Regions from separate parts of the Mesorhizobium sp. M1252 genome, predicted to be linked through region 4. Evidence: predicted binding sites of a transcription regulator. Region 4 holds the regulator's gene; each other region holds the start of a gene.
The links. Region 4 encodes PhoB, which activates phosphate uptake and scavenging genes when phosphate is short. Its sites were predicted from a motif close to TGTCATNNANCTGTCAT; they were not measured.
Positions count from the first base shown of each region.

Region 1: the regulator PhoB is predicted to act here: its motif matches at 1,973-1,989, upstream of NKH22_RS19525 (PhoX family protein).
Region 2: the regulator PhoB is predicted to act here: its motif matches at 3,324-3,340, upstream of NKH22_RS15500 (DUF1045 domain-containing protein).
Region 3: the regulator PhoB is predicted to act here: its motif matches at 3,820-3,836, upstream of NKH22_RS02815 (bifunctional 2',3'-cyclic-nucleotide 2'-phosphodiesterase/3'-nucleotidase).

Region 1 is NZ_JAMYLX010000009.1:162,428-170,205, reverse strand. It holds gene urtA (urea ABC transporter substrate-binding protein) at 1-1,218, opposite strand, end outside; gene NKH22_RS19530 (hypothetical protein) at 1,532-1,927, shown strand; gene NKH22_RS19525 (PhoX family protein) at 2,045-3,958, shown strand; gene NKH22_RS19520 (GMC family oxidoreductase) at 4,023-5,594, opposite strand; gene NKH22_RS19515 (twin-arginine translocation pathway signal) at 5,646-6,170, opposite strand; gene NKH22_RS19510 (VOC family protein) at 6,251-6,646, opposite strand; gene NKH22_RS19505 (ribbon-helix-helix domain-containing protein) at 6,867-7,169, shown strand; gene NKH22_RS19500 (purine-nucleoside phosphorylase) at 7,175-7,778, opposite strand, start outside.
Region 2 is NZ_JAMYLX010000007.1:15,588-23,365, forward strand. It holds gene NKH22_RS15485 (ABC transporter permease) at 1-760, shown strand, start outside; gene phnN (phosphonate metabolism protein/1,5-bisphosphokinase (PRPP-forming) PhnN) at 763-1,392, opposite strand; gene NKH22_RS15495 (alpha-D-ribose 1-methylphosphonate 5-triphosphate diphosphatase) at 1,389-2,543, opposite strand; gene NKH22_RS15500 (DUF1045 domain-containing protein) at 2,578-3,285, opposite strand; gene iolB (5-deoxy-glucuronate isomerase) at 3,437-4,249, opposite strand; gene NKH22_RS15510 (hypothetical protein) at 4,429-4,677, opposite strand; gene iolE (myo-inosose-2 dehydratase) at 4,687-5,604, opposite strand; gene iolD (3D-(3,5/4)-trihydroxycyclohexane-1,2-dione acylhydrolase (decyclizing)) at 5,750-7,600, opposite strand; gene NKH22_RS15525 (bifunctional 5-dehydro-2-deoxygluconokinase/5-dehydro-2-deoxyphosphogluconate aldolase) at 7,634-7,778, opposite strand, start outside.
Region 3 is NZ_JAMYLX010000001.1:555,147-562,924, forward strand. It holds gene NKH22_RS02785 (Lrp/AsnC family transcriptional regulator) at 66-539, shown strand; gene NKH22_RS02790 (hypothetical protein) at 536-949, opposite strand; partial or broken gene NKH22_RS02795 (Lrp/AsnC ligand binding domain-containing protein) at 1,124-1,306, shown strand; gene NKH22_RS02800 (hypothetical protein) at 1,367-1,630, shown strand; gene NKH22_RS02805 (5-formyltetrahydrofolate cyclo-ligase) at 1,686-2,351, opposite strand; partial or broken gene NKH22_RS02810 (NAD(P)/FAD-dependent oxidoreductase) at 2,533-3,796, shown strand; gene NKH22_RS02815 (bifunctional 2',3'-cyclic-nucleotide 2'-phosphodiesterase/3'-nucleotidase) at 3,938-5,917, shown strand; gene NKH22_RS02820 (SAM-dependent methyltransferase) at 5,978-7,228, opposite strand; gene NKH22_RS02825 (hypothetical protein) at 7,488-7,622, shown strand; gene NKH22_RS02830 (Dabb family protein) at 7,737-7,778, shown strand, end outside.
Region 4 is NZ_JAMYLX010000010.1:186,924-194,701, reverse strand. It holds gene pstA (phosphate ABC transporter permease PstA) at 1-194, shown strand, start outside; gene pstB (phosphate ABC transporter ATP-binding protein PstB) at 212-1,036, shown strand; gene phoU (phosphate signaling complex protein PhoU) at 1,078-1,782, shown strand; gene phoB (phosphate regulon transcriptional regulator PhoB) at 1,799-2,488, shown strand; gene NKH22_RS21105 (ROK family protein) at 2,519-3,754, opposite strand; gene xylF (D-xylose ABC transporter substrate-binding protein) at 4,022-5,062, shown strand; gene NKH22_RS21095 (sugar ABC transporter permease) at 5,207-6,523, shown strand; gene NKH22_RS21090 (ATP-binding cassette domain-containing protein) at 6,536-7,333, shown strand; gene NKH22_RS21085 (CHASE domain-containing protein) at 7,490-7,778, shown strand, end outside.

The DNA of each region.
Region 1 (7,778 bases), on a different contig from region 4:
ATCGGGCAGATAGTCGGACCATTCGTCGCCCATCACGAGGCCGGGCGTCTGCGACACGGTCTCGAACTGGCCGTCGGCCTGGATCTCGCCGATCAGCACCGGCTTGGTGATGTGATGGTTCGGCATCATGGTCGAATAGCCGCCGGTGAGGTTCGGCACGGACACGCCGACCATGGCGTCGATGACCTTGTCGGGATCGGTGGTGCCAGCCTTTTCGACCGCCTTCAGCCACATGTTGAAGCCGATATAGTGAGCTTCCATCGGGTCGTTGGTGGTGCGCTTGTCATTCTTGATGAACTTGTGCCAGTCGGCGATGAACTTCTTGTTTTCGGGTGTGTCGACGCTCTCGAAATAGTTCCAGGCAGCGAGATGGCCGACCAGCGGCGCGGTATCGAGACCGGCCAGTTCTTCCTCACCGACCGAAAAGGCCATGACCGGGATGTCCTCGGCCTTGATGCCCTGGTTGCCGAGTTCCTTGTAGAACGGAACGTTGGCGTCGCCATTGACGGTCGAGACGACGGCGGTCTTCTTGCCGGCCGAGCCGAATTTCTTGATTGCGGAGACTTCGGTCTGCCAGTCGGAGAAGCCGAACGGCGTGTAGTTGACCATGATGTCTTCGGCGGCGACGCCCTTGGCCTTCAGATAGGCCTCGAGGATTTTGTTGGTGGTTCGGGGATAGACGTAGTCGGTGCCTTCCAGCACCCAGCGCTTCACCGAGCCACCGTCCTCGCTCATGAGATAATCGACGGCAGGAATCGCCTGCTGGTTCGGGGCGGCGCCGGTGTAGAACACGTTGCGCTCGCTTTCCTCGCCCTCATACTGGACGGGGTAGAACAGGATGTTGTCGAGTTCCGAGAACACCGGCAACACCGATTTGCGCGACACCGAGGTCCAGCAGCCGAACACGGCGGCGACCTTGTCCTTCGAGATCAGCTCGCGCGCCTTTTCGGCAAAGAGCGGCCAGTTGGAGGCCGGATCGACAACGACCGCCTCGAGCTTCTTGCCGAGCAGACCGCCCTTGGCATTCTGCTCTTCGATGAGCATCAGCATGGCGTCTTTCAGCGTCGTCTCCGAAATCGCCATGGTCCCCGATAGCGAATGCAGAATGCCGACCTTGATCGTGTCTTCGGCGGCCTTGGCCGGAGACGACATCGACAGGCCGGCGGCGATCACGCCCGCCGAAAACATTTTTGTTATTGTGGAGAAATTACCCCTCATACCGAAGACTCCCAAGCTGTTTGATTGCACCGCGACAATGCAAAGCAACTGCCGTGCCAAACGCGAAGGCGCCGCTCACAAAGATGGAATAGCCGAGCGTTATCAGCCGGTTGGTATATTAGCCTGGAGAAACAAAAAGGCAGCCGGTAAAAATTGATTGAGGCAAATTTGCGCAGCGCACACCACTTTTGCCTAATTTTCGCCCAATAGAGACAAATGCCTAGTTTTTGATCTCCGGCCGTGGGTTCCGGGCGAACAATGTTGCGGCACCGCGCAAAAATAGGGCAAGCTCGCCCTTCAAAAGAGAGACGTCATGACATCTCGCATCTCACGCATTTCCTGCATCCTGCTGCTGATGGCAACGAGCGGCGCCGCGCGCGCCGATTTCAGCGAGGGCAAACTTCCTGACGGCACCTATCATTGCGAGGTCTATTTGCTCGGCGCCTTCCTCAACCTCGGCGACATCACCATCAAGGGCAATGTCTATACCGGCCCGGTGACGTTCGGAACGGCGCTGCAAGGCTACAACTATCAGATGAACGCCAATGGCGAGATCACCTGGCTCGGGCCGCTGGGCGGCTATACCACCGGTGGCAACTCCGTCTCCATGACACAGGCAACACTGGACGGCGAGACCGCCCCGTCATTCGACATCATTCTGAAGCAGCCCGACGGCGCCTTCACCGCCTCGACCTGCACCAAGGGCTGAGCGATGCGTAGTGCCGCGCCCAGTTGCGGCAAAACCTTCCTCTTATGTCATGTGAATGTTGCCTAAGCAGACTAGGGCAACGGTGCGCCGTAACATCCACCCTGAGAGGCAGACACCATGGCCAATACACCGTCTTCATCCTCCCCCGTCATCCGCGAAATCATTGCCGAGCGCGTCTCGCGCCGGTCTCTTTTGAAAGGCAGCCTCGCCTCCGGCGCGCTGATTGCCGGCGGCAGCTTTGTCGGCTCCTTGTTTGCCGGCGAAACGCATGCCGCCGCAGCGCAGTCGACGCTCGGCTTTCCCGAGCTGAAGCGGGTCTACGACAAGACCCATGCCGCCGCCGAAGGCTATGAGACGACCATCGTCGCGCGCTGGGGCGACCCGCTTGCAGCCGGCCTCGCCGAATTCGACGGCAACAAGGTCGCGGCGGAGGAACAGGAAAAGCGCTTCGGCTACAATTGCGACTACATCGCCTTCATGCCGCTGCCCAAGGGCACGGTGAATTCCGATCATGGCCTGCTCTGCGTCAACAACGAATACATCTCGCCCAATGTGATGTTTCCGGGGATGACCGAGGGCGATGCCGGCAAGACGATGACCAGGGAACAGGTCAATCTCGGCATGGCCGCGATGGGCCATTCGATCCTCGAGGTGCAATTGAAGGACGGCAAGTGGGAAACCGTGGCGGACAGTCCGCTCAACCGCCGCATCACCGCCAACACCGAAATGACCGTTTCCGGACCGGTTGCCGGCCATGCGCTGATGAAAACCTCGGCCGACCCGACTGGCACGAAAGTGCTCGGCACCAGCTATAATTGCAGCGGCGGTTTCACCCCCTGGGGTACGGTGCTGACCTGCGAGGAAGGCGTGTCCGACATTTTCGGCGGCGACCCGAAAAAGGCGACGACTGCCGACCTGCTCGACCGTTACGGCTTCGACGGCTCCGACATCTATGGCCGCGGCCGCTTCCATGACCGCTTCAACCTCGACAAGGAACCGAACGAGGCCAACCGCTTCGACTGGGTGGTCGAGATCGACCCTTACGATCCTCAGTCCAGGCCGGTGAAGCGCACGGCACTTGGCCGCATGTCGCATGAGGCCTCGACCGTGGTCCTCAACAAGGACGGCCGCGTTGTCGTCTATATGGGTGACGACGACTATTTCGAATATATGTACCGCTTCGTCTCGGCCAAGGCCTATGACAAGGCCAACCCGGCCTTCGGCGCCGATCTGCTCGACGATGGCGTGCTGTCGGTCGCCCGCTTCGATGCCGATGGCTCGATGACGTGGCTGCCGTTGGTGCACGGCCAGGGCAAGCTTACCGTCGAGAACGGTTTTGCCGACCAGGCCGAGGTGCTGTTGAAGACGCGGTTTGCGGCAGATGCGCTCGGCGCCACGCCGATGGACCGGCCCGAGGACATCGAGACCAATCCGGTGACCGGCCGCGTCTATGCGGTGATGACCAAGAACAAGAAGCGCGACCAGTCAAAGGTCAATCCGGCCAACACGCGGCCGGAAAATCTCTGGGGCCATATTGTCGAACTGATCCCGCCCGGCGGCCGCGGCGCGGATGCCGACCACACGGCGGAAAAGTATGCCTGGGACCTGTTCGTGCTCTGCGGCAACCCGAAAGATGCCAAGGTCGGCGCCACTTTTCATCCGGACACGTCGGACAATGGCTGGTTCGTCTGCCCCGACAACATCACCTTCGACCCGGCGGGGCGGCTGTGGGTGGCGACGGACGGCGCCAATGATTTCGACCTGCCGGACGGCGTCTATGGCGTCGACACCGAAGGTGCGGCGCGCGGCCTGCCGAAGCTGCTGTTCACCTGCCCGCATGGCGCCGAAGCGACCGGCCCATGCTTCACGCCGGACGGCACGACTTTGTTCCTGTCGGTGCAGCACCCTGCGGAAGATGCAGAGACGCTCGACAAGGCGCAGACGCTGTGGCCCGACTTCAGGGATGGCCAGCTGCCGCGACCGTCCGTCGTCGCCATCCGCCGCAGGGACGGACAGCCGGTCGGCGCATAGTGAGTCCTAGTGAAAAAGGCGGAACGCGCCATGCGCGTTCCGCGTAGCGATCCGGGAGGACGGCTCAGATCGTCTTGGCCGACATTTGCGAAGCGATGTATTCGGCCTGGCGGATAGCCAGCGACACGATCGTCAGCGTCGGATTTTCAGCCGCACCGGTGGTGAACTGGCTGCCGTCCGACACGAACAGGTTTTTGATGTCGTGCGCCTGGCCGTGCTTGTTGACGACGCCGTCTTCCGCCTTTTCGCTCATCCGGTTTGTGCCGAGATTGTGGGTTGAGGGATAGGGCGGCGTCGGGAAGGAGCGCGTCGCGCCGACCGCATCGTAAAGCGCTGTGGCCTGCTTGTAGGCATGGTTGCGCATCGCCGTGTCGTTGGGATGATCATCGAAATGCACGTCGGCGATCGGCATGCCGTGCGCGTCCTTCTCGTCCTTGTGCAGCGTGATGCGGTTTTCCGCGCGCGGCATGTCCTCGCCGACGATCCACAGGCCAGCCATGTGATCATAGTGGTCGAGCGCGGTGGTGAATGAACGGCCCCAGCCGCCGGGGTTGAGGAAGGCGGCCATGAAGGGCAAGCCGAGCGACAGCGTCTCGAATTCATAGCCGCCGACAAAGCCGCGTGAGGGATCGTGCCGCGCCTCGTCGCGGATAATGCCGGCCATGGTGGTGCCGCGATACATGTGCACCGGTTGGTCGAAAATGGCGTAGACCGAACCGGTGGTGTGGCGCATGTAGTTCTTGCCGACCTGCCCCGACGAATTGGCAAGCCCTTGCGGAAACTTCGCTGACTCGGAGTTCAGCAGCAGGCGCGGGCTTTCGATCGAGTTGCCGGCGACGGCGACAATGCGGGCCTTCTGTTCCTGCAGCTTGCCGTCCTTGTCGGCATAGACGACGCCGGTCACCTTGCCTGAGGCGTCGTGGTTGATCTTGATCGCCATGGCATTCGGCCGGACTTCGAGATGGCCGGAGGCCTCGCCCTTGGGGATCTCGGTATAGAGCGTCGACCATTTGGCGCCCCATTTGCAGCCCTGGAAGCAGAAGCCGGTCTGTTGGCAGGAGTTCCGGTCATCACGCTCGACCGAATTGATTGCCATGTTGCCGGTATGACATTCCTTGTAGCCGAGCTTGTCGGCGCCGGCCTTGAGCACCTTGAAATTGTTGTTGCCGGGCAGCCGCGGCCAGCCATTGGTGCCGGTGACGCCCATCTTGGCTTCCGCCTTGGCGTAGTACGGCTCCATCTCGGCCAATGTGACCGGCCAGTCCAGCAGGTTGGCGCCTTCCAGCTTGCCGTAGGTCGAGAGCGTCTTGAACTCATGCTCCTGGAAGCGCAGCGAGGCGCCGGCCCAGTGCGTGGTCGAGCCGCCGACCGATTTGACTATCCAGGCCGGCAAATTGGGGAAATCCTTCGACACCCGCCAGTCGCCGGACGTCGTGCGCTTGTCCGTCCAGGCGAGTTGGCTGAAGGAACCCCACTCATCATTGATGAAATCCTCGTATTCGTGGCGCGCGCCGGCCTCGAGGATGACGACATCGACGCCTTTCTGGGCGAGTTCGTTGCCGAGCGTGCCGCCGCCGGCGCCGGAGCCGATGATCACGACCACGCCGTCGTTGTTGAGATCAAATGAAGCTGCCATGGTTTCCTCCCATGAATTCCTGTTTGCCGGGTTTCAGAACGACGGAAGGGCTCAGAGCCACTCTATGTCGTCGAAACCGCGCGCGATGTAGCCGCCCTTGGAGTAGGATTCGCCCTCGTAGCCGAAGATCGGCCACACCTCCTGCTGGTTGTAGAGGCTGACGACGAGGCCGCCGCGGATGGACTGGAAGAACGGCGTCGCCTCGATCTGCTGCAGCACGGCAACGCGCTGCTCCTCCCAGCCGAGGCCGCGATAGCCGCCCTCGCCCGACTTCTTGTCGAGGTCGGCGATGCCGTCTTCGATCATCGCCTTGTAGGCAGCGTCCTTGCCGGCCTGCTCATCATGCCCTTTTACGGCGATGGCGTAGTATTTGTCGGGCACCTGATCGTGCGGATAGATGTCGCGCGCCATCTGGATCAGCGTCGCCATGGTTTCGGGCTTGAGCGCCGATGTCTCGAGCCCCCAGGCATTTTCAGGGCTGATGACGGCGCTGCCGGAAATGACGAGCAACGCGCCGATGCCGCCGCGTTTGAGAAGTTCACGACGTGAGAGCCTCGCGTCATAGATCGTGACCATTTGTTCCTCCCTGCTTGCTGTTTGCGCCTTTGAACAGCGCCGTTGCTGGCGCCGCGCGGCTGAATGCGGCTGATAATCCCCTACTGGAAGCGCCCTCCACGCTGCAGAACCTCGATCTTGTAGCCGTCGGGGTCCTCGATGAAGAAAAAGCGGGCGATCAGCGATCCGTCGCGGTTGAATTCGACGATCTTCTTGGGGTTGAGGCCGAGCGCGCCGATCCGGTCGTGTTCGCTGTCGAGATCGGACACCGAGACCGCCAGATGGCCGTAACCGTCGCCAAGCCCATAAGGCTCGGTGCGGCCCTTGTTCACGGTGAGTTCGAGCTCGAACCCCGTTTCGGCGTTGGCAAGGTAAATCAGCGTGAATGTCTCGAAATCCAGCCTGTCGGCGACGTCGAGCCTGAAAGCGTTTCTGTAGAAATCGACGGATCTGGCCTCTTGGAGAACCCGGATCATGGAATGGATTGCCTTCGCCAAATCAGTCTCCGCCGCTGCATGTTGGAGGCGATTATGGGCGGCACGCGCGAAAGGTGGTGGCAGCCGGTTACCACGGCTAAATTTGCAATCGCTGCTATGCCAGCGCCTAAAGACGAAAGTCCGATTGCCGATTCGGCCCACAAGGCCGAACATGCAGGGACAACCACAACTTGAAGGCGCGACACGCTGCGCCCAAAACCAACAATATCGGGAGGTAAGGATGTGCAGGGTTTTTGCCGGGCAGGATCCGGAAGGCTATCGACAGATCAACCGGTCGATCCGCATCGACGGTCACTCTACGAGTATCCAGCTTGAAGGAACGTTCTGGGCGCTGCTTGACGAAATTGCCGACAGCCAGGGCCTGACGACGCCGAAGTTCATCTCAAAACTCTATGACGAGGCGATCGAGATCAACGGCGCCATTCCCAACTTCGCGTCGATGCTGCGTACCACCTGCGCGCTCTATCTGCGCGGTCACCGGCCAGACATGGATGAGCTGACGCCGAAGCGCGAAGCGGCCTGAGGAAGCTAGCCTTCCGCCGCAACGTCGAGCCCGAGCCGCGCCATATCGGTGAACAGCGCCTGACGTTCGGAATAGGCAGTCTGTTCGCCGGTCACGATGTTGTCGACGACGGTCAGCAGCGACAGCGCGCGGGCGCCGAAATGCGCCGCGATTCGGTAGAGTGCGCTGGTTTCCATATCGACAGCGAGAGCGCCAAGCGCCTGCGCTTCGGCAAAGCGGTCGCGCCCTACAGGGTGGTAGAAGACATCGCTGCAGATGGTCAGCCCGGCCTGGTGGTCGATGCCGAGCTGGGCGGCGCAGGCCAAAGCGTGGGCGAACAGGCCGGGATCGGGCCCGGCGGCAGCATCGTAGAGGCCGAAGACCTGGCCGCTTTGGTCGCTTTCGGCGCGCACCGACTGCGAGATCACCAAGGAGCGCAGCGGCACGCGGGGTGTCAGGCCGCCGCAGGTACCTGTGCGGATCAGCGTTTTGACGCCGTGAACATCCAGGAGTTCATGCACATAGACCAGGAAGGACGGGACACCGATGCCGGTGGCCTGGATGCTGATGGGACGGCCGCGATAGAGACCAGTGAAGCCGAGTGCGCCCCGGCGGCGGTTGACGCAGCGC
Region 2 (7,778 bases), on a different contig from region 4:
CATCGCTGTGCGCGACATGCCATGGCCGGTGGCGCTGCCGCTGATCCTGGTGCTGGGCGGCATCATCGGGCTGGCGCATGGCTGGCTGATCACAAGGCTGAAATTGCAGCCCTTCGTGGTGACGCTGTGCGGCCTTTTGATCTATCGCGGGGTCGCCCGTTTCTATACCGCCGACGGCACCGCCGGCTTCGCCTTCGGCCAGAATTTTCCCGAGCTCGAATTCCTCACCGCGGGCCGCAGCTATGGCGTGCCCAACAGTTTCATCGCACTGATCGTCATTTCGATCGTCATGTGGGTGGTGCTGCACCGCTCGGTGTTCGGACGCTACCTCTATGCCATCGGCAAGAACGAAGAGGCGGCTAAATATTCGGGCATCCGCACCGGCCGCGTCGTGATGGCCGCCTATGTCATCTGCGGCGTTCTGACGGCGCTGTCGGCGATCTATTTCGCCATGTACACGCGCTCGATCTCGCCGGCCAGCCACGGCCAGTTCTACGAGCTCTACGCCATTGCCGCCGCCGTTCTCGGCGGCTTCTCGCTGCGCGGCGGCGAAGGCTCGCTGGTCGGCGTCATCCTGGGCACCGTGCTGCTGCAGGAGTTGCAGAACCTGGTCAATCTGCTCGGCATCCCGTCCTCGCTCAACTTCGCGGTGATGGGCGGCGTGATCCTGATCGGCGTGCTGGTCGACCAGCAATGGGGCGTGTTCCGCGCAAGGCGGCTGATGCTCGATGCCAGCCGGAAGACTGTCGCGGCGGAGTAGCGCTACATCACGCCGGATATATCCGAGAAGGCCATCGCCTTGCGCAGCACCTCGGCGAAGCGTTCTCCGGCGGCTTCGCGCTGGCCGCCATTGTCGATCGAGGTGACGCCGGAGCCGGACAAAGCGATATTGGCGCTGCGGGCGAGCCGAGCCAGCACTTCGCCGCGCGATTCGCGGCCGCGCTGGGCGAGACGCTCGGCGAGGATTTCCGGCGAGGCGGTGATCTCGACGACAGCCAGATTGGCATAGCGCTCCCGCAGCACCGGGATGACTGCGCGCGAGACATTGGCGACCGCGACATAGCCGTTGGCGATGGACCAGTCGACATCGGCCGGAATGCCGTAGCGTAGGCCGTGCGCCTCCCAGGAAATGGCGAAGGCGCCGTCGGCCTCGGCTTCGACAAAGGCCGCGTCGGCCAGCGTGTCGTGATCCTCGCTTGCCGCATCGCTCGGCCTGGTGATGACCCGGCGGACGAACTCCAGCCTCGTCTCGTCGGCAAACAAGGTGCGGGCATAACCGATTACCGTATCCTTGCCGGCGCCACTCGGGCCGACGACGGCGACGAAGACGCCGTTGCGGACCGGAAAGGCCTCGCTGCTGAGTTCGCGCTCGATCGACGCCGAGACCATCAGGCGACCCGCCGCCCTTGGCGCCAGACGGTGCGCACGACCGGCACATGATCGTCGAGGCGCACCCGCACGAGGTCGGCGCGGCGGCCCTGTTCGATGACGCCGCGGTCGTTTAGGCCGATCGCCTCGGCCGGATTCTTCGACACCATCGCAACCGCCTGCGTTAGGGAAATGCCCTCGACGACGTCGCCGAGGAAGAAGGCCGACTGGATCAGGCTGAAGGGAATGTAGTCGGACGACAATATGTCGAGCAGGCCGTCGCCGGCCAGCGTGCGGGCCGAGACGTTGCCCGAATGCGAGGAGCCGCGCATGACGTTGGGCGCGCCCATCAGCACGCCGAGCCCGGCATCCTTCGAGGCCTTGGCGGCTTCCAGCGTGGTCGGGAATTCCGCGACGCGCACGCCTTGTTCGATCGCCTCGTCGACATGGCCTGATGTGGCGTCGTCATGGCTCGCCAGCACGATGCCCCGCTCGTTGCAGGCGGCTGATATCGCCACCCGGTTCGGTCCCGAATTCTTCGCTGATTCCGACATCCGCTTTTCGCAGAACAATTGGAAGTCGCGATCGGTCAGCTTCAGCTTGCGCTGATAGTAATGGGCGTAGGTCTCGAGATTGACGAACTGGCGCTGTCCCGGCGCATGGTCCATCAGCGACGCCAGTTTGACCCGCTGGTCGCCATCGAAATTGGCGAAAGCCCGCAAGCAATCCGGCGCCGAGACCTCACAGCGCAGGTGCAGGAAATGGTCGGCCCGCAACCGGTCTTTCGCGACGCTGTCCTCGATCGCGTCGGCGAGCTTGCGAATATCGTCGGAGGTAAGATCCGCGTCCTCGTCCATGCCGACGCGCAGCGCGTCGAGCACAGTGGTGATCCCGGCGGTGGCCACCTGCGCGTCATGGGCGAGCACGGCGGCGATCGGGTTCCAGCGCACCTTCGGGCGCGGCGCATAGTGGCCTTCGAGATGGTCAGTGTGCAGCTCGACCAGGCCGGGAATGATGTAGTCGCCGCCCATGTCCTCGCCGCCCATGTTCCCGCCGGTGTGGGCGGTGCCGGCGTCGATGCCGGAAATAAAACCGTCGCGCAGCACGAGCGACCCTTCGACGATCTCGTCGGCAAGCACGATGCGGGCGTTGTGGAGAACAGTTTCGGCGGTCATTCAGGCAGTCCTTGCTTACTCGGACGAATTGCGGTCAGGCGGTTTTTCGGGCAGCGCGGCGGCCGAGCGCATGATGCGAAAGCACCATGAACGGAGCGCCCGGTTCGGTTTCGACGAACAGCGTCAGCGCATCCACCAGCACCGGCTGCTGCAGCACATCGCCGAACAGGCTGTCAATTGCCGCGCGCAGACGTTGGCTTTCCTGCGGCCCGGCCCGGCCGGACAGTGTCATGTGGAAGCGAAAGGCCTCGAACACGTAGGGGTAGCCCCACTGACAGAGATTGCGGAACTCGGCGGGGTTCAGCGAATCCGGGCTGCGGCGCTCGATCTCGGCCTCGGTGAGCGGCGCGCGAAAACGGTCGAAGCTAAGCACGACATCGTCGGCGAAACGGTTGAGCGGCGGCAGCGGGCGTTCCGGCACCAAAGCGAAGAAACCATCGATCTGGCTGACGACCAGGCGCGGGATGGTGACCGTCGGCGTTGCTTCGGCAAAGGCGTCCAGCGCCGCGCGCAGCGAGCTTTCGGTTTCGTTGGCCGCCAACCGGAAGGGCGCTTTCAGCGTCGCATGAAAACCGTAGCGCCGCGCCGATGCGGTGTGAAAAGCGACTTCGGCCGCCGACAGCTCGCCCACCGCCTCGACCGGCCTGGTGGCGGCGCCAAAGGGGTCGCGACCCAGCCAGTTGGCGGCGATCCGCGCCAGCGGCTCGTCCTGCATCGGGGTGAAATAGATGGCGTAGCGCATCGAAAATCCTCGTCAGCCCGCTGCCATAGGTGATTTCCATGACGGATTGACGAAGCTTATGCGGGTTTTCGAAGGCAAATCGACCCCGCAGGTCCTTAGCCGACGATTTTTCGCTGCTGGACCAACAGCTTCCGCCGCAAGCGAAGGCCGATCAGGCTTTCATCAGCCACTCGTGCTCGGGCGCGTTGTGGAACTTCCACGTCCGCTTCGGCCCGGCCATGACGTTAAGGTAATAGAGGTCGTAGCCGTGACAGGCCGCGCACGGATGATAGCCCTTGGGCACCAGCACGACATCGCCGTCCTCGATCGCCATCGCCTCGTCCAGTTCGCGGGCGCCCGACTTGTCGGCGTCGGTGTAGACCCGCTGGAAGGCAAAGCCCTGCGGCGGGTTGAGGCGGTGGTAATAGGTTTCCTCAAGATAGGATTCGGCAGGCAGATTGTCCTGGTCGTGCTTGTGCGGCGGGTAGCTCGATGTGTGGCCGCCGGGCGTGATGACCTCGACCACCAGCAGCGAGTCGGCGGGCCTGCCCTCGGGCAATATGTTGGTGACGTAGCGCGTGTTGGTGCCTTTGCCCCGAGTCTCCTGGCCGAGGTCGTCGGGTGCGATGACGCGAACGGGCAAGCCGCCGCCCAGGCCCGGCGCCGAGCAGACCGCGAGTTCGAGATCGGTGTCGGCGGTGACCGACCAGTCCGAACCCTCCGGGATATAGACCGACCACGGCTTGCCCTCGAAGGGCGACATGCGCTCGCCGAGCAGGCAGAGTTCCCGGCCGCCGGCCTTTGCCGTGCCCTTGCCGGTGACGAACACCAGGCAGACTTCGCGATCCTGCGTCTTGCCGGATGCGGTCTCGCCCGGCTTCAGCCGGTGCAGGTCGAAGCCGACATAGGTCCATCCGGCGCTGTTGGGCGTGACATGCGCGACGCGGCCATGGCCCTTGTCGGCTTTGACGAGCAGTTTCGACATGTTTTGTCTCCTATCGCAAGTCTTCGAGGTCGGCCTCTCAACTTCGTCATCCTAGAGCGAAGCTCCGTCGCGAAGACCCTAGGATGACGAAGCGAGGGACGTTCCGGCCAATCACCGACGTAGGCGATACGCCAGGTGTCGAGTGTCCGACCCGCAAGCCCTTCCGAGCCACGGCCGCTTCATTCCTTCGGTTCGGCGTCCGCCTTCGCTTCGCCGGTCTTCGGTCGATCAGGCGCAGCCTTGCTCTCCTCCACCGGCTTGTAAAGGTAGAAGAACTGCCAGACGGCGTAGGCGGCAAAGCCGAGCGCAATGATGCCCCAGAATGGGGTGCCGGAGGCGAATTCTATTCCGGCCCAGATCACGCAGACGGCGACAACGGCAACGCGCCGCCACAGCGGCCGGAAGAACGGGTGCTCGTAATCCTTCATCGGACCGGCTTACGCATTGGGAAAGCCTTGCGTCTCGACCGTGTAGCCGGCCGCCGTCATCACCCGCATCAGCTCCTTGTAACCCACTTGGGCCATCTTCAGCGGCGGGTTCTTTTTCGGGTCCTGCTCGGCCTCGACGACGAACCAGCCTTCATAGCCATGGTCGGCGAAGCGCTGCACGATGGCGCCGAAATCGAGCGAACCGTCGCCAGGCACCGTGAAGGCACCGAGCGCCACGGCGTCGAGAAAGGACTGCTTTGTGCGGTCGAGCCCGTCGATCACGCCCATGCGCACATCCTTCACATGGACATGGCTGATCCGCTTGTGGTGGTTGTCGATGGCGCGCAGCACGTCGCCGCCGGCAAAGGCGAGATGCCCTGCATCGAGCAGCAACGGAATGCCTTCGCCGGAATGGCGCATGAAGGCATCGAGCTCCGGCTCAGTCTCGACCACTGCCGCCATGTGATGGTGATAGGACAGCGGCATGCCTTGCTCGGCGCACCATTCGCCGAATTCGGTGAGGCGCCTGGCATAGGCCCTCATCTCGTCGTTCGACAGTTTCGGCTTGGTGGCGAGAGGCCTGGAGCGATCGCCCTGGATCGAGCGGCCGACCTCGCCATAGACGATGCAAGGCGCATTCACCGCCTTGAACAGGTCGATCATCGGCTGGATGCGATCCTTGTTCCTGCCCATGTCCTCATCGACCAGCGTGCCGGAGAACCAGCCGCCGCACAGCGTCACGTCGGCCTGCTTCAGGATCGGCAGCATGATTTCGGGGTCGTTTGGAAAACGCCGGCCCATTTCCATGCCGGTGAAACCTGCCGAGCGCGACTGGCGCAGGCACTCTTCCAGCGAGACGTCGTCGCTGAGTTCGGCAAGATCGTCGTTCCACCACGCAATGGGGGACATGCCCAGTTTGGCTTTCAAGTTTTAGCTCCGGTTTCTTGTTCACCCTCCCCCTTGTGGGGAGGGTCGCTGCGAAGCAGCGGGGTGGGGTGCGGCGCGAGCCCCCCACCCGGACCTTCGGTCCGACCTCCCCACAAGGGGGAGGTAGGGGGCGGGTGCATGTACATCAATCGCCGACTGTCTGCATCTGCCGCTTTTCGTCATAGGCCTTGCGGGCTGCGTTGACCTGCGGCCGTGCGGAGACTTCCGGCACCGCGACATCCCACCAATGGCCGCCGGCATCGGTGGAAATCAGCGGGTCGGTGTCGATGACCAGCACGGTGGTGCGGTCGTTGGTTTTCGACTTTTGCAGCGCAGTCTCCAGGCCGGTGATCGACGGCACTTTCTCGGCAATAGCGCCCATGCTGGCCGCATGCGCGGCGAAGTCGATGTCGGGCAGGATCTCGTGGCGCGCGTCCTTCAGGAGGTTGTTGAAGTTGGCGCCGCCGGTGGCCATCTGCAGCCGGTTGATGCAGCCATAACCCCTGTTGTCGAGCACCACGATGGTCAGCTTCAGGCCAAGCATCACCGACGTGGCGATTTCGGAATTCATCATGAGGTAGGAGCCGTCCCCGACCATGACGACGACCTCCTGGTCGGGCTTGGCCATCTTGGCGCCGAGCCCGCCGGCAATCTCGTAGCCCATGGTCGAGAAGCCATATTCGCCATGGTACGAGCCGGGCGCGCCTGCCTGCCAGAGCTTGTGCAACTCGCCCGGCAGGCCGCCCGACGCGTTCAGCAAGGTCACGCCGGACCCCAGCGCGCGCTGCACGGCGCCGATCACCTGCGCGTCCGACGGGAAGGCGGCGTTGGTCGACGCCGTCACCTTGGAGGCTTCGGCCTGCCAAGCCTTCTTGCCTTGGTTCGCATTGTCGGTCCATGTCGCCGGTGCTTTCCAGTTCCCCAGCGCAGCACCGAGTTCGGCGAGCCCTTCGGCCGCATCGGCGACCAGCGGCAGCGCGCGGTGCTTGCCGGCGTCGAAAGGCTGCACGTTGAGCCCGATGATGGTCTTGCCGGAGTTCTTGAACAGCGCCCACGAGCCGGTGGTGAAATCCTGCAGGCGGGTGCCGATGGCGAGCACGACATCGGCTTCTTCCGCCAGCCGGTTGGCCGCGGACGTGCCGGTGACGCCGACCGCCGCCATGTTGAGCGGATGTGTGTCGGGCAGCGAGGACTTGCCGCCTTGCGTCTCGCAGACCGGAATGCCGGCGCTCTCGGCGAATTTCGCCAGTTCATCCGAAGCCTGCGAATACAGCACGCCGCCGCCGGCGATGATCAGCGGTTTTTTCGCACCCTTCAGCGCGGTGACCGCCGCCGCCAATTCATGCCGGTCCGGACGCGGCCGGCGCTGGTGCCAGACGCGCTCGGCGAAAAAGCTCTCGGGATAGTCATAGGCCTCGGCCTGCACGTCCTGGCAGAGCGACAGCGTCACCGGGCCGCATTCCGCCGGATCGGTCAGCACCTGCATGGTCCGCGCCAATGCCGGGATGATCTGCTCGGGACGGGTGATGCGGTCGAAATAGCGCGACACCGGACGGAAGCAGTCATTGACCGTCGCGGTGCCGTCGGAAAAGTCCTCGGCCTGCTGCAGCACCGGATCGGGGATGCGGTTGGCGAAGACATCGCCCGGCAAAAACAGGACGGGCAACCTGTTTACGTGGGCGAGCGCCGCCGCCGTCACCATGTTGAGCGCACCGGGGCCGATCGAAGAGGTCGCGGCCATGAAGCGGCGGCGGAAATTGGCCTTGCCATACGCGATCGCCGCATGCGCCATCGCCTGCTCATTGTGGGCGCGGAAGGTCGGCAATTCGTCGCGCAGCTGGTACAGCGCCTCGCCGATGCCGGCGACATTGCCGTGACCGAAGATCGCCCACACACCGCCGAAGATGGGCACTCTTCTGCCGTCGATCTCGGTCATCTGCTTGCTCAGAAAGCGGGTCAGCGCCTGCGCCGTCGTCAGGCGGATTGTCTTGCTCATGGTGTTTTCCTCCGCAGTCCTCTTGCCGCGCCTTTATGCTGCTTTACGGCCATGCGCGGCAAGCCACGCTTCGGTCAACTGTTCGAAGCGCGCGGCCATGTCGGCGATAGCCTCGTCATCCGCCATCTTGCCCGCCAGCCATTGTTCGGCGGCGTGGACGAAGATGGTGCGGCCGACG
Region 3 (7,778 bases), on a different contig from region 4:
CGCGGGGTCACGCGTTTCGATAATCGTTGCGCGAAATCAAGGAAATTTCGCAGGAATCACGAGAAATGCCGCTCGACAGGATCGATATCGCCATTCTCGAGGCACTGCAGAAGGATGGCCGCATACCCAATGCGGCGCTCGCCGAAAGGGTCGGCCTGTCGCAGTCGGCCTGTTCGCGCCGGCTCGACAATCTGGAGAAATCCGGCACCATCCGCGGCTATCACGCCCGGCTTTCGAATGCAGCGCTCGGTCACCAGATGACGGCGATCGTGCACATATCGCTGTCGGGACAGTTCGAAAAGACGCTGTCGGATTTCGAGGCGGCGATCAAGCGCTGCCCGAATGTGCTGTCGTGCCACCTGATGTCGGGCGAATACGACTATATCCTGCGCATCGCCGCCAAGGATCTGGTCGACTATGAGCGCATCCACAAGGAGTGGCTGTCGGCGATGCCGCATGTGACCAAGATCAACTCATCCTTTGCCCTGCGCGAGATCGTCGATCGGACCGCCATGGGAATGAAGCCGGAACTGGCTTAACGCCACAAACATACTCGGACGTCCTTCCCGATATAGCATGCGCCTTCGCGGCGAAGTTCTTCCCAGCGTTCATCACCGTGGGTGGCGCGAATGTCGGAGTTTGCATAGCCCGCCCAGACATCACCGTCCTTGTAGACATCCGCCCAGTAATCTTTAGACATTTCACCAGCGCCACTATGCGGATCAGGATAGTCGATCCCTGCAAAAACTTGCTTCGGTCCCTGGATATTGAAATCGCCGCCCTGCTCGATTTGATAAGAGCACCTTCCGGATATGCGGGTCTGACCGCCAACAACAAGCAGGCAGCGGCCCCATTTGTAGCCGCTCGGCAAACGATGCCGTGGTTGCGCATGCAAAGGCGAAAGGGAAAACGCAATTGCGAGGGTAATTGCTATGGTTCGTCCGATCATCTCGCCACCCGTTGCGAAGCAGCCAATTCAAGAGCGGCTCGACACTGTTGGATCCGCCCGAAGCGCATGTCGAAGCGGTTCGCTGCAGCATGGTTCCCTTAAAGAGTATTTATCGACCACGTCGGATTTTTGTCACGTAACATTTGTGTTGCTACACGGCGGTCAACCGGCCTCGATGCGGCGATAAAGTGCTGCCCAAATGTGCTGTCCTGCCACCTGATGTCGGGTGAATACGACTACGTCCTGCGCATCGCGGCGAAGCACCTCGTGGGCTATCAACGCATCCACAAGAAGTGGCTGTCTGTTATGCCGCACGTGATGAAGATCAGTTCGTCCTTTGCCTTGCGCGATTGTTGATCGCGCGGCGATGGAGAAGAAGCGGAGAGGCTTAGGAACTGAGTAGCGGAGTGCACGGAATTGTGCGTAAAATCAAATAAAGTGGATACTAGAAAAGCCGCTGAAGAGGTGAAGATAATCGCCGACAATGCCAATGACATGGCCCGATTGATTGAGCTTCCGTCTGCAGGTGCGCTACACGCGCGCACCGGAGATCCGCTTGTCTTGCTGAAAATTCTGTTCAGTGTGTATCGCCGCATTCGTTTGTTGGCCGAGTATAAAGATGCCGGTAAGGCGGATATTCCTCAGTTGCCTGGGAATGACACCAACGGCGATCTTTTCTAAGCGTGATATTTATGAATATGTGCGATCACACGGAGGGTCTCTGAATCTCATCACGCTAGGCTTTTAATACCTCGGTCACCAGTTGGTCCATCGGGATGTCGTGCGGCTGCGGGTAGATGGTGGGGATGCGCTGCAGTTCGTAGCCGACGCCGATGACCAATGGCTTGAACGGCATGGCAGCCAGCGTGCGGTCGAAGAAGCCGCCGCCATAGCCCAGGCGGTAGTTTCGCGGGTCGATGCCGACGATCGGCGAGATGACGATGTCGGGCAGCACCGGGTCGCCTTCGGCGGGGATAGGGATGTTCCAGACGCCTTTTTCCAGCCGGTCGCCAGGCACATAAGCGCGGAAGATCAGCGGCTGGCCCTTCTCGATCACGATGGGCAGCGCCGTGCGGCCGCCGCGTTCGTTGATCGACGCCATCCACGGCCGCAGGTCCGGCTCGCCGCGAAACGGCCAATAGAGGCTGACCATGCGGCCGGCAATGTCGCCGATGGTCGCGTCGAGCCCTTCGGCGATAGCCCGCGACATCGCCACCCGCGCATCGGCGGAAACCGCCAACCGTGCCGCGATCAGACGCTCGCGCTCGGCCTTGCGCCAACGGCGCACATCGGTCCAGTCGGTCAATGGCGCGCGAAATTCCGGATCGAGTTCGTGCATGAAGCAAGGCGGCGAAGAATATTGCGCCCGCCCTTTGCGATCTTTGTCATCGTCGTTGGCCATGCTTCACTCCCGTGGTTCCAGCCCCTGCAAGGCTATACCCGTCCAGGCTTGCCGACATAGGCATTCGCGACATCCGGCGACGAGTCCTGGGCAGCCTTACGCGCGGCAGTCTAGCGCGCCGCGACATTGTTGCGGTGCACAAAAATCACTAGATAAAGAGAGACAAACAGGGGTGAATGCGATGAGTGAAACCAGCCATCATGTCGTTGTCGTCGGCGCAGGGTTCGGCGGTCTCGAACTCACCCGGGCGCTGGCCGGCGCACCCGTGCGCATCACCATGATCGACAAGCGCAACCATCACCTTTTCCAGCCGCTGCTTTACCAGGTGGCGACCACCTCGCTGGCGACCTCGGAAGTTGCCTGGCCGATCCGTCATCTGCTGCGCAAGCGCGAGGACGTGACGACCCTGCTCGGCAACGTCACCGGCGTCGACCGTCCAGGCAAACGCGTGCTGCTTGAGGACGGCAGTTCTGTTCCCTACGACACGCTGGTGCTCGCCACCGGCGCGCGTCATGCTTATTTCGGCCACGACGAATGGGAGCCTTTCGCGCCCGGGCTGAAGACGCTTGAAGACGCAACCACCATTCGGCGGCGCATCCTGCTCGCCTTCGAGCAGGCCGAGCGCGACCGATCCGGCCAAGCGCCAGGCACTGCTGACACTGGTCATCGTCGGCGGCGGCCCGACCGGCGTGGAGCTTGCCGGCACCATTGTCGAACTCGCGCATGAAACGCTGCGCGGCGAATTCCGCAACATCGACACGCGTGAGGCGCGTGTGGTGCTGGTCGAGGCCGGAGACAGGATCCTAGCCAATTTCGCGCCAAAGCTGTCCGACTATGCGCGCAAGGCGCTGGAGCGGCGGGGCGTCACGGTCGAGCTTGGCCGCGCCGTCACGCGCCTCGATGCCGAAGGCGTCGTCTTTGGCGATACGCATCTGCCGGCGCGAACCATCCTGTGGGCCGCCGGCGTGGCGGCTTCACCCGCGGGAGAGTGGCTGGGCGCGCCGGTGGACCGGGCGGGCAGGGTAATGGTCGAGCCCGATCTGACCGTGCCGAACAGTCCTGAAATCTTCGTCATCGGCGACACCGCGCATGTCTTGCGGCCGGACGGCAAACCGGTGCCCGGCGTGGCGCCCTCGGCCAAGCAGGAGGGCAAGCATGTCGCCGCGACGATCAGGGCGCGGCTGGCCGGCGATGGCGCGCCGCGGCCTTTCCGCTACAAACATGCCGGCGACCTGGCGACGATCGGCAAGTGGGCAGCCGCGATCGATTTCGGCTCGATCAAGCTCACGGGATGGCTTGCCTGGTGGCTGTGGGGCGTGGCGCATATCTACTTCCTGATCGGTTTCCGCAACCGGCTCTCGGTGTCGCTTAGCTGGCTATGGATCTATTTCACCGGCCAGCGCAGCGCGCGGCTGATCACCCAGGGCGACGATGACAAGGGCTGAGGTTCTCAACCGCGGCCAAGGATATTCATCCAGCCGTCACCTTTTGCTGATCGACTGACTTCCCGATGGACATGGCCGGTTTTCGGCGCGAAGCTTCCGCCCGGGGCTGGGATCTTGTCACGTCGCTGGGAAGGAAAACCAATGCCGCATCTCAATTACCCCGTCTCCCGCCGTAGTTTTCTTGCCGGTACGGCCGCCAGCGGGGCGCTGATCATGCTCCATCCGTTTTCCGCCCGCGCGCAGGCCAATCAGGCGCATCTGAGGATCATGGAGACCACCGACATTCATGTGAATGTGCTGCCTTACGACTACTACGCCGACAAAGCCAACGACACGATGGGCCTGTCACGGACGGCCTCACTGATCGCGGCGGTGCGCAAGGAAGCCACCAATGCGATGCTGATCGACAATGGCGATCTTTTGCAGGGCAATCCGATGGGCGATTACATCGCCTATGAGAAGGGCCTCAAGGAAGGCGATCTGCATCCGATCATGAAGGGCATGAACCTGCTGGGCTATGAATGCTCGACGCTCGGCAATCACGAGTTCAATTACGGCCTGTCGTTCCTCGACAAGGTGCTGGCCGGAGCCAATTTCCCCTTCGTCTGCGCCAATCTGATCCGCGGCACCGAGCTTGCCGCCAAACCGCGCGACGACAAGCTCTACCTCAAGCCCTATGTCATCCTCGACAAGAAGATCAAGGACGGGTCGGGCGCCGAGCAGCCGATCAAGATCGGCATCATCGGCTTTGTGCCGCCGCAGATCATGGTCTGGGACCTGAAGAACCTGGAAGGCAATGTCAGGACGCGCGACATCGTCGAGGCGGCCAGGGCATGGGTGCCGCAGATCAAGGAGGAGGGCGCCGACATCGTCATCGCGCTCTCGCATTCCGGCATCGATATCAAGCAGGGCGACGGCATGGAGAACGCCTCCTTCTTCGTCGCCGGCGTCGAAGGCATCGATGCGGTGTTCACCGGCCATCAGCATCTCGTCTTCCCCGGCAAGAAGGATTTTCGGGCGCTCGAAGGCGTCGACACCGAGAAAGGCACGCTGCAGGGCAAGCCCGCCGTGATGGGCGGTTTCTGGGGCTCGCATATGGGACTGATCGATCTGCTTCTGGAACGGGACGGATCGAAATGGCGCGTAGCCTCGGCCACATCGGAGGCAAGGCCGATCTACCAGCGCGTCGACAAGGCAAACAAGCCGACGGTGGCGGACGACCAGCGCGTCGTCGATGCGCTGAAGGCGGACCATGAGGCGACACTTGCCTATGTCCGCCGACCGGTCGGCAAGACCTCGGCGCCGCTCTATTCCTATTTCGCGCTGGTCGCCGACGATCCGTCGGTGCAGATCGTCAACCAGGCGCAGAGCTGGTACCTCAAGGACATATTGAAGAGCACGCAGTGGAAGGATGTGCCGCTGCTGTCGGCGGCAGCACCCTTCAAGGCCGGCGGGCGCAACGGCGCCGACTACTATACCGACGTGCCGGTGGGCGACATCGCCATCAAGAACGTCGCCGACCTCTATCTCTATCCGAACACGGTGCGCGCCGTCGAAATCACCGGCGCGCAAGTGAAGGAATGGCTGGAAATGTCGGCCGGCATTTTCAGGAAGATCGAGCCGGGCAAGGCCGACCAGGCGCTCATCGACACCGAATTCCCGTCCTACAATTTCGATGTGATCGATGGCGTCAGCTACGGAATAGACCTGTCGCAGCTGCCGAAATACGATGCCAAGGGTGGCGTCGCCAATGCCGGCTCGAACCGCATCGTCGGCCTCAGCTTCGACGGCAAGCCTATTGATCCGGCAGCGAAATTCGTCGTCGCCACCAACAATTACCGCGCCGGCGGTGGCGGCAATTTCCCCGACATCAATGCCTCGAAGATCATCTACGAGGCGCCGGACACCAACCGCGACGTGATCGTGCGCTACGTCGTCAGCGAAGGCACGATCAATCCCTCGGCCGACGACAATTGGTCGTTCACGCCGCTGCCCGGCACCAGCGTCGTGTTCGAGACCGGCCCCAAAGCGAAGGATTTTATATCGGGAGTGAAATCGCTCAAGATCGAGCCGGCCGGCGAGGGCGAATCCGGGTTTGCGAAGTATCGCATCCTGCTTTGAGGCAACGTGCAGCTAACAGGGAAAACGAGCGGGCATACGCCCGCTCAATCACGCTTCGGATCAGGCTTTGTAGACCACTTGGCGCACGTCGATGTAGCTGGCTCTAAAGCCGGCTTCGCAATAGTGGAGATAAAATTCCCAAAGCTTCTTGAAGCGGTCGTCGAAGCCGAGCGGGACGATCTTTTCCCACGACGCCCAGAAGCGGTTGCGCCATTCGGCAAGCGTGCGGGCATAGTCGTCCGGAAAGACGCGCTCGCGCAGATGGGCAAGGCCATGGTCGCTGCCCAGCGTCTTCAGGATCGACGGCGTCGGCAGCATGCCGCCTGGGAAGACATAGCGCTGGATGAAATCCGGCCTCGCCCGATAGGTGTCGTAGGCGGCCTCGTTGATGGTGATGATCTGCAGGCCGGCGGTGCCGCCGGGCCTCAAGCACGCCTTCATCTTGCCGAAAAATACCGGCCAATATTTTTCGCCGACCGCCTCGAACATCTCGATCGAGGCGATGCGGTCGTAAGTGCCCGTTTCGTCTCGGTAATCCTGCAGCTTGATGTCGACCTTGTCAGACAGTCCCGCCTTCTGGATGCGCGCCTTGGCGAAATCGTGCTGTTCGCGGCTGATGGTCAGGCCGGTGACGCGGCAGCCGATCTCGCGCGCGGCAAATTCGGCAAAACCGCCCCAGCCGCAGCCGATCTCGAGCACATGGTCCTTCTTGCCGATGCCGGTATCCTTGGCCAGCGCGCGGTATTTGGCGGCCTGAGCGCTTTCCAGGTCGTTGGCGCCGGTCGCATAGAGCGCCGACGAATAGGTCATGCTGGGATCGAGCCATTGCTTGTAGAAGGCGTTGCCGAGATCGTAATGCGCCGAGATGTTGCGCTTCGAGCCGGTGCGGGTGTTTTCGTTGAACCAGTGGCGGATGCGCTGGACCGTGTTGATGAGCCAGTTGGCGCCGCCGGCAATGCGTTCCCCAACGGCCGAGTTGACGACGAACAGTTCGAGGAAGCTGGTTACATCAGGGCTTTCCCAGTCGCCGTCCATGTAGGATTCGGCAACGCCGATGGTGCCGCCGGAAAAGGCACGGCCGGGCAGGCGCCAGTTCTTCAACACCAGCTCGGCATCCGGCCCGGGTCCGTTGCCGCCGACAAGCACCGCCCGGCCATCCGGCATCCTCACCTTCAGCGAACCGCGCGGCAATTTCATCGCCGCCGACAGCACCATGCGCGCCTTGGCCGGCAGGCCCTTGACGATCTCGGCGAAATTGAGTTCGTCCAGCCTGATGGCGTCGCCGATGCCTTTGTATTCCCTGACAGCCATCTCACACCCCCCTGGACTTCCGCGGGGGCGGCGCAAGATCTGCCGGCCTCCACATCCTCCACTTTCATTCGCCAGGCGCGAACGCCGTAGCCTGCGTGAATTTTCGCCACAATCTTCCATGGCATTGGCCGAAACTTCAAGAGGCAAGCTTCGTGCGGCGCTGGCCCAGCTTGCCGGCCTGAGGCCAGAATCCGTGGGAGAGCGCGGCCCTCGGCGAAATCGCTATGGTTACGAACAGCCACATACGTTAGTTTCAGCCATGCGTTATGTCATCGTCATCGTCGCCATCGCCTTTTTCCTGATCTGGGACGGCCTCTACAATCAGGGCCGCTATCTCGACACGACGGTCAGGGAGATGTCGCGCGTCGTGCGCTACGTCACCGGCAAAGCCTAGCTTTTTGCACCTCTGCAAAGTCGCCTGCCGGCATTGCCGGGCGCGACATCGTGGCGGTTGACGCGACGGTCCCGCTCAAACAAAACTTGCTGCAAATCGAACGTGGAGGCAGGCGTGATCCGGCATATCGTTTTCTTCAGCGCGCGGCGCAAGGAC
Region 4 (7,778 bases):
TCGTCGCCGATTATCCGACGACGCCTTTCGATCCGGCGACCGCGCTGCCGGTTCAGATCTATATGTGGGCAAACGAGGCTGAGCGCGCTTTTGTCGAGCGCATGTCCGGCGCCATCATCATCCTGCTCGTCTTCCTCATGGCCATGAACATCACCGCGATCGTGCTCCGGCGCCGGTTCGAGCGGCGCTGGTAGAAAAAAGGCAATTTGGTATGAACATCATGACCGAACAGTCCCTTGAGAATGCAGTGGGCGACAAAATGAACGCCAAGTCGAACGAAGTCATCAAGATGCGCGGCGACAAGGTCGGCGTGTTCTATGGCGAGAAGCAGGCGTTGTTCGACGTCAATCTCGACGTCCGCCAGAACCAGGTGACGGCGCTGATCGGCCCGTCCGGCTGCGGCAAGTCGACCTTCCTGCGCTGCCTCAACCGCATGAACGACACCATCGATTCGGCGCGGGTGACCGGCAAGATCACGCTCGATGAAGACGACATCTACGACAAGAACATCGATGTCGTCGAACTGCGCGCACGCGTCGGCATGGTGTTCCAGAAACCCAACCCGTTCCCGAAGTCCATCTACGAGAACGTCGCCTACGGCCCGCGCATCCATGGGCTGGCCAAGCGCAAGTCCGACATGGACCAGATCGTCGAGCAGAGCCTGAAGAAGGCTGCGATCTGGAACGAGGTCAAGGACCGCCTGCAGGAGCCCGGCACCGGCCTGTCCGGCGGCCAGCAGCAGCGCCTGTGCATCGCGCGCGCCATCGCCGTGTCGCCGGAGGTGATCCTGATGGACGAGCCCTGCTCGGCGCTCGATCCGATCGCCACCGCCCGTGTCGAGGAGCTGATCGACGAACTGCGCCAGAACTACACGATCGTCATCGTCACCCACTCGATGCAGCAGGCGGCGCGCGTGTCGCAGCGCACGGCGATGTTCCATCTCGGCTATCTCGTCGAGGAGGGCGCCACCGACAAGATGTTCACCAACCCCGACGACAAGCGCACCCAGGACTACATTACCGGCCGCTTCGGCTGAGCCGTCCGGCGGGTGAATTTTCAGGCACGAGGACCAAGATCATGGGTGAACATACCGTCGCCTCCTTCGATGAAGAGCTCGGGCAGATCAGCAAGCTGATCCGCGACATGGGCGATCTGGCAGGCTCGATGGTCAGCGGCTCGACCAGGGCGCTGCTCAATTCGGACAATGCGCTGGCACAGCGTGTCGTTTCCGACGACGCCATCATGGATGCGCGCCAGCGCGAACTGGACGACCGCGCCATCACGCTGATCGCCAAGCGCCAGCCGATGGCCAACGATCTGCGCGCCGTGGTCGGCTCGATCCGCATGGCCGGCGACCTCGAGCGCATCGGCGATCTCGCCAAGAACATCGCCAAACGCGTCGGCACCGTGGGCTTGAGCGTCACGCCGCGCGACCTCTCGCACTCCATCGATGCCATGGCGCAGCTGGTGCTGATCCAGGTGCAAGGCGTCGTCGAGGAATATGCCGCCACCGATGCGGCAGCTCTTGCAAAACTCAGGAATGACGACGAGCGCATCGACGTCAAATACACGTCCGTGTTTCGTGAGCTCTTGACCTACATGATGGAAGACCCTCGCAACATCACCGCCTGCACGCATCTCTTGTTCTGCGCCAAGAATCTTGAGCGCATCGGCGATCATGTCACCAACATCGCCGAAAATGCGTATTATGTGCTGACCGGCCAGCAATTGCCCGCCAATCGTCCGAAGCAGGACGAGACGGCGATGGCCACGCCGGCCTGATGAGGGTGAACTGCCTATGATCGCGCCACGCATCATGGTCGTGGAGGACGAGGAGCCGCTAGGCGTGCTCCTCCGCTACAACCTCGAATCCGAAGGCTATCAAGTCGAGGTGGTGACACGCGGCGACGAGGCCGAGATCCGCCTGCAGGAAAACGTGCCCGATCTCCTGGTGCTCGACTGGATGGTGCCCGCTGTTTCCGGCATCGAGCTCTGCCGGCGGCTTAGAGTGCGGCCCGAAACCGAGCGGCTGCCGATCATCATGCTGACCGCGCGCGGTGAGGAAAGCGATCGCGTGCGCGGCCTGTCCACCGGCGCCGACGACTATCTGGTCAAGCCATTCTCGACGCCGGAGTTCATGGCGCGCGTGAAGGCGCTGCTGCGCCGGGCCAAGCCGGAAGTGCTGTCCAGCGTGCTCAAGGTCGGCGACATCGTGCTCGACCGCGAGTCGCACCGTGTCTACCGCAAGAAGAGCGAGATCAGGCTCGGACCGACCGAGTTCCGGCTGCTCGAATTCATGATGCGCCATCCCGGCCGCGTGTTCTCGCGCAGCCAACTGCTCGACAATGTCTGGGGCGAGACGATCTATATAGACGAGCGAACCGTCGACGTGCATGTCGGGCGGCTGCGCAAGGCCGTCAACAACGGCCGCATGCCGGATGTCATCCGTACCATTCGCGGCGCCGGCTACGCGATCAGGGAAGACTAGGATCCTGCGCGTCGCGCCGTTGCCGGCCATTCACGCGACATGCTTGCCGGATTTGGGCTGAATACCCGGCGCAAAAATCTCCTGGTCGACGAAGCCGAGCGCGCGCGTGGCACAGCCTTCGCGGATCAGCGGCAGCTCGTTGGGCTCGGTGTCGAAGGAGATCGACTTCGAGTGCTGGCCGCCGGCGGTCTGGGCGATCGCTTCGCGCAATGCCGGTTCGATCAGGTCGAACGCGGCGGCGCTGACGCCGACCATGGCGACGGGGGCCGGGTCGATCAGCGCAAACAGGCTGCCGAGGCCGAAGCCGAGCGCCTCACCGGCCCTGCGATAGGCTTCGCGCTCCGGTCCGTCCGTCTCTCGCGCACGAGCGGCCAGCGCCCGCATATCAGCGTCGCCGATATCGACCGGCTCGGCATCCTCGCCCATCATTTTGGCGCTGCGCCAGATGGCGTAGTTTCCGGCATAGGCTTCCACGCAGCCGCGCCGCCCGCAGCGGCAGAGCGCGCCGCCCGGACGGTGGATCATGTGGCCGAACTCGCCGCCCGAGGAATGGGTGCCGGTGAACAGTTCGCCTTTCAGCACCAGCCCCATGCCGATGCCGTGCGACAAGAGGATCGCGATGAAATTGTCGCGGTAGCGCTCGGGCTGGCGCCATTGCAGGGCCACCGCCATCATATTGCAGTCGTTCTCCATGGTGGCAGGAATGCCGAATTCCGCTTCCAACATGTCGGCGAAGGCAATGTCGGTCAGTGGCGTGATTGGCGACCACAGCATGGCCCGCGCCTGCGAATCGGTGATGCCCTGGATGCCCATGGCAATGCGGGCGATGCTCTGGACATCGAGGTCCGGGTCCGCGAGACGCCGCCCGACGATTGCTACGCATTCGCCGATCAGCTCGTCGCGCGGCATGGTCAGCGTGTCGAGCCGGCGCTGTTCTTCCGCGACCACCTGGCCGGCATAGTCGATGACGGTGACGGAGAGGAAGTTCAGCGACAGCACCACGGTCATGACCGCCGCCGCTTCCGGGTTGAGGCCAAGGCCGACCTGCGGCCGGCCGCGTTTCAGCGAGCCGGTCTCGCCAGGCTTGCCTTCAATCAGGATGCCTTCTTGAATTAGATCAGACGAGATTGCCGATATCGTCGAATGGCTGAGGCCGGTGGTCGCCGCAATCTCGGTCCGCGACGGCTGGCCGGCCCGGCGCACGGCCGAAATCACCATCGCCCGGTTGCGACGGCGCAGATCGTCGTGGCGGATCCCAACCGACATTTGTTTTCCTCCCGGCCTCCTCGCGCCTCATGATAGTGAAGGCGTTCGACGGCACCAGCCAAATATTGGCAGACGCCGGCAGCCCTGTCATTGTTTATTGCGGAGCTCGAAAAAATTCGGCAACGCCATCAGAATCCATCAGAATCGATGTTGACAGTGCCTTATCATTGAACCAGTATTTTTTCGAGGCTCGAAAAAATGGAGCCTCTGTGTGCCGGCCCTCGGGCCAGTTTTGTCGCGCCGCGCGCGGCGCAGGGAGGGTTTATCATGAACAGATTTGCAGCCGCCATGCTGGCGGGCGCCGCCATGTCGCTGACGCTGGTCTCGGTCGCGCAGGCGAAGGACAAGGTCATCGGCGTCTCCTGGTCGAACTTCCAGGAAGAGCGCTGGAAGACGGACGAGGCGGCGATGAAGACGGCGATCGAAGCCGCCGGCGACAAGTACATTTCCGCCGACGCGCAGTCCAATCCCGGCAAGCAGCTGACCGACGTCGAAAGCCTGATCTCACAAGGCGCCAACGCGCTGATCGTCCTGGCGCAGGACGCGTCGGCCATCGGCCCGGCGGTGCAGAAGGCGCTGGACGAAGGCATTCCGGTCGTCGGCTATGACCGCCTGATCGAGAACAAGGACGTCTTCTACCTGACCTTCGACAACAAAGAAGTCGGCCGCATGCAGGCCCGCGAAGTGTTCAAGGCGAAGCCCGAGGGCAACTATGTCTTTATCAAGGGCTCTGGCTCGGATCCGAATGCCGATTTCCTGTTCTCGGGCTCGATGGAAGTGCTCAAGGAAGCCATCGACTCGGGCAAGATCAAGAATGTCGGCGAGGCCTATACCGATGGCTGGCTGCCGGCCAATGCCCAGAAGAACATGGAACAGTTCCTGACCGCCAATGACAACAAGGTCGATGCCGTGGTTGCGGCCAATGACGGCACAGCCGGCGGCGTTGTCGCCGCGCTGACGGCGCAGGGCCTTGCCGGAACGGTTCCGGTCTCGGGCCAGGACGGCGACCATGCCGCTCTGAACCGCATCGCGCTCGGCACGCAGACGGTGTCGGTGTGGAAGGACGCACGCGAACTCGGCAAGAACGCCGCCGAGATCGCCTCGCAGCTTGCCGATGGCAAGAAGACCGGCGACATTGCCGGCGCCAAGGACTTCACCACGCCTGGCGGCAACACCGTCAAGTCGCTGTTCCTGACCCCCGTCGCGATCACCAAGGACAACCTCAACGTCGTCATCGACGCCGGCTGGATCAAGAAGGACGAAGTCTGCACGGGCGTCGCCGCCGGCAGCGTCGCGGCTTGCAACTGATCTCGACGACTTGAAGAAATGAGGCGCCGCGGCGGTCAAGCCGCGGCGTTTTCTCTACGAGAATTGTGTGTTTCCGCCATCGGCGGCAAACTTCTAGGCTGTGGTCCGGCATCCGCGCCAGACGGCAAGCCGCTGGAGGACATCATGACCGACACGACCTCAAATCCGCAGGCCGATACGGCACGAGCGTCTGAACTCGGCGCGGCCGCCCGGTTCCTGAAAGCGACCGAGCTCGACACGCGCATGCTCGGCATGGTCGGCGCGCTGCTGGTCATCTGGGTCGGCATACATATCCTGTCGGGTGGGCTTTTCCTGACGCCGCGCAATCTTTGGAACCTGTCGGTGCAGACGTCCTCGGTCGCGATCATGGCGACCGGCATGGTACTGGTCATCGTCATGCGCAACATTGACCTTTCGGTGGGCTCCGTCGAAGGCGTGATCGGCATGATCATGGGCGTGGCACAGGCCGAATTCCTGATTCGCATCATCGGCCTCCAGCTTGGAAACCCCTGGCTCTGGGTCGTCGCGCTTGCCGCCGGCGTGGTGCTTGGTCTGCTGATCGGCGCGTTCCAGGGCTTCATCATCGCCTATATGCAGGTTCCGGCCTTCATCGTGACGCTTGGTGGCCTGCTGGTCTGGCGTGGCATGGCATGGCTCATCACCAGCGGGCGCACGGTCGCGCCACTCGACGCCACCTTCCAGCTGATGGGCGGCGGACCACGCGGCTCGATTGGCGCCGCTGCCAGCTGGATCGTCGGCATCGTCGCCTGCGCGGCGGTCGCCTTCGCGCTGCTCAACGGTCGCTCGCAGCGCAAGCGCTTCAGCTTTCCACTGCGCCCCGTCTGGGCCGAGACCCTGCTTGGCGTGGTCGCTTGCGCGGCCATCCTCGGCGCCGTGTGGATCGCCAATTCCTATCCATGGCCGATCGGCATCGTGCGCCAGTACGCACAGCAGAACGGCATCACCGTTCCCGAAGGCGGGCTGTTCATCGCGCATGGCATCGCCATACCGGTGCTGATGGCGGTGACTGTCGGCATCATCATGACGTTTATCACCAAGCGCACGCGTTTCGGCCGCTATGTCTTCGCCATCGGCGGCAATCCGGAGGCAGCGGAACTCGCCGGCATCAACACGCGCTGGGTGACCATGAAGGTGTTCATGATCATGGGTGTGCTGGCTACAATCAGCGCGGCGATCTCGTCGGCCCGTCTCAATGCGTCGACCAATGCGCTGGGCACGCTGGACGAGCTTTTGGTGATCGCGGCCGCTGTCATCGGCGGCACGTCGCTCGCGGGCGGCGCCGGAACGGTGATGGGCGCCATGCTCGGCGCGCTTCTGATGCAGTCGCTGCAATCCGGCATGGTGCTGCTCGGCATCGACTCGCCGCTGCAGAGCATTGTCGTTGGCGCTGTCCTGGTCATCGCCGTCTGGCTCGACACCGTCTACCGCAAGCGCGTCTAGGGAGGAACGATTATGGAAAAAACTGCTCCCACCGGTACGCCACTGATCGACATGCGCAACATCTCGATCGCGTTCGGTGGCATTCGCGCCGTCGACGATGCGTCCATCGATCTTTTCCCGGGCGAAGTGGTGGCGCTGCTTGGCCACAACGGCGCCGGTAAGTCGACGCTGATCAAGATCCTGTCGGGCGCCTACAAGCGCGATGCCGGCCAGATCTTGGTCAACGGCCAGGAGGCCTCGATCTCCAATCCGCGCGACGCCAAGAAATACGGCATCGAAACGATCTACCAGACGCTTGCGCTGGCCGACAATGTCGACGCTGCCGCCAACCTCTTCCTCGGCCGCGAACTGATGACCGCGTGGGGGACACTCGACGATGTCGCCATGGAGGCCGAGGCGCGCAAGGTGATGGGCCGGCTCAATCCGCGCTTCCAGCGCTTCAAGGAGCCGGTAATCAAGCTGTCGGGCGGCCAGCGCCAGTCGGTGGCGATCGCACGCGCCATCCTGTTCAACGCCCGCATCCTGATCATGGACGAACCGACGGCGGCGCTCGGGCCGCAGGAGACGGCGCAGGTCGGCGAACTGGTCAAGCAGCTCAAGGCCGACGGCATCGGCATTTTCCTGATCAGCCACGACATTCACGACGTGTTCGAGCTGGCCGACCGGGTCTGCGTGATGAAGAACGGCCAGGTCGTCGGCACCGCACTCACCGCCGATGTGACCCAGGACGAAGTGCTCGGCATGATCATCCTGGGAAAGTGCCCGCCCGGCGCCATTCCCGGTCCGGGTGCGCTGAAGATCGCGGCCTGAGACCACGCTATCGTCAGCTGTCATGTTCACTGATGCTCGAGATCGATAAGCCGGCTAAATATGCATGATATGCCAGCTGTCATTATGGCTTGGCCGCGCCATTGTCTTGCCGCGGCGACTTGCCCATAAAGGTCCCGAACCGTCCATGGGCCTGCGTTGAAGAAGTTTTTCCCGATCCTTGCCTTCATTGCCGTTGCACTGATCAGCCTGACGATGGCGGGCTTCGCCTATTTCGCGACCCAGGAAGCGGCGCGCATCAAGTTCGAGGCGACGGCCGACGACGCGCTCAACCGCATCGAAAGCCGTATCGATCTGCATCTGTCACTGCTGCGCTCGACGCAGGCGCTGTTCGACGCCCGCAATGGCGAGATTTCAGGTAGCGAATTCAAGGCCTTCTTCAGCGCCCTCGATGTCGACAACAATTTCGCCGGCCTGCGCGGCATCG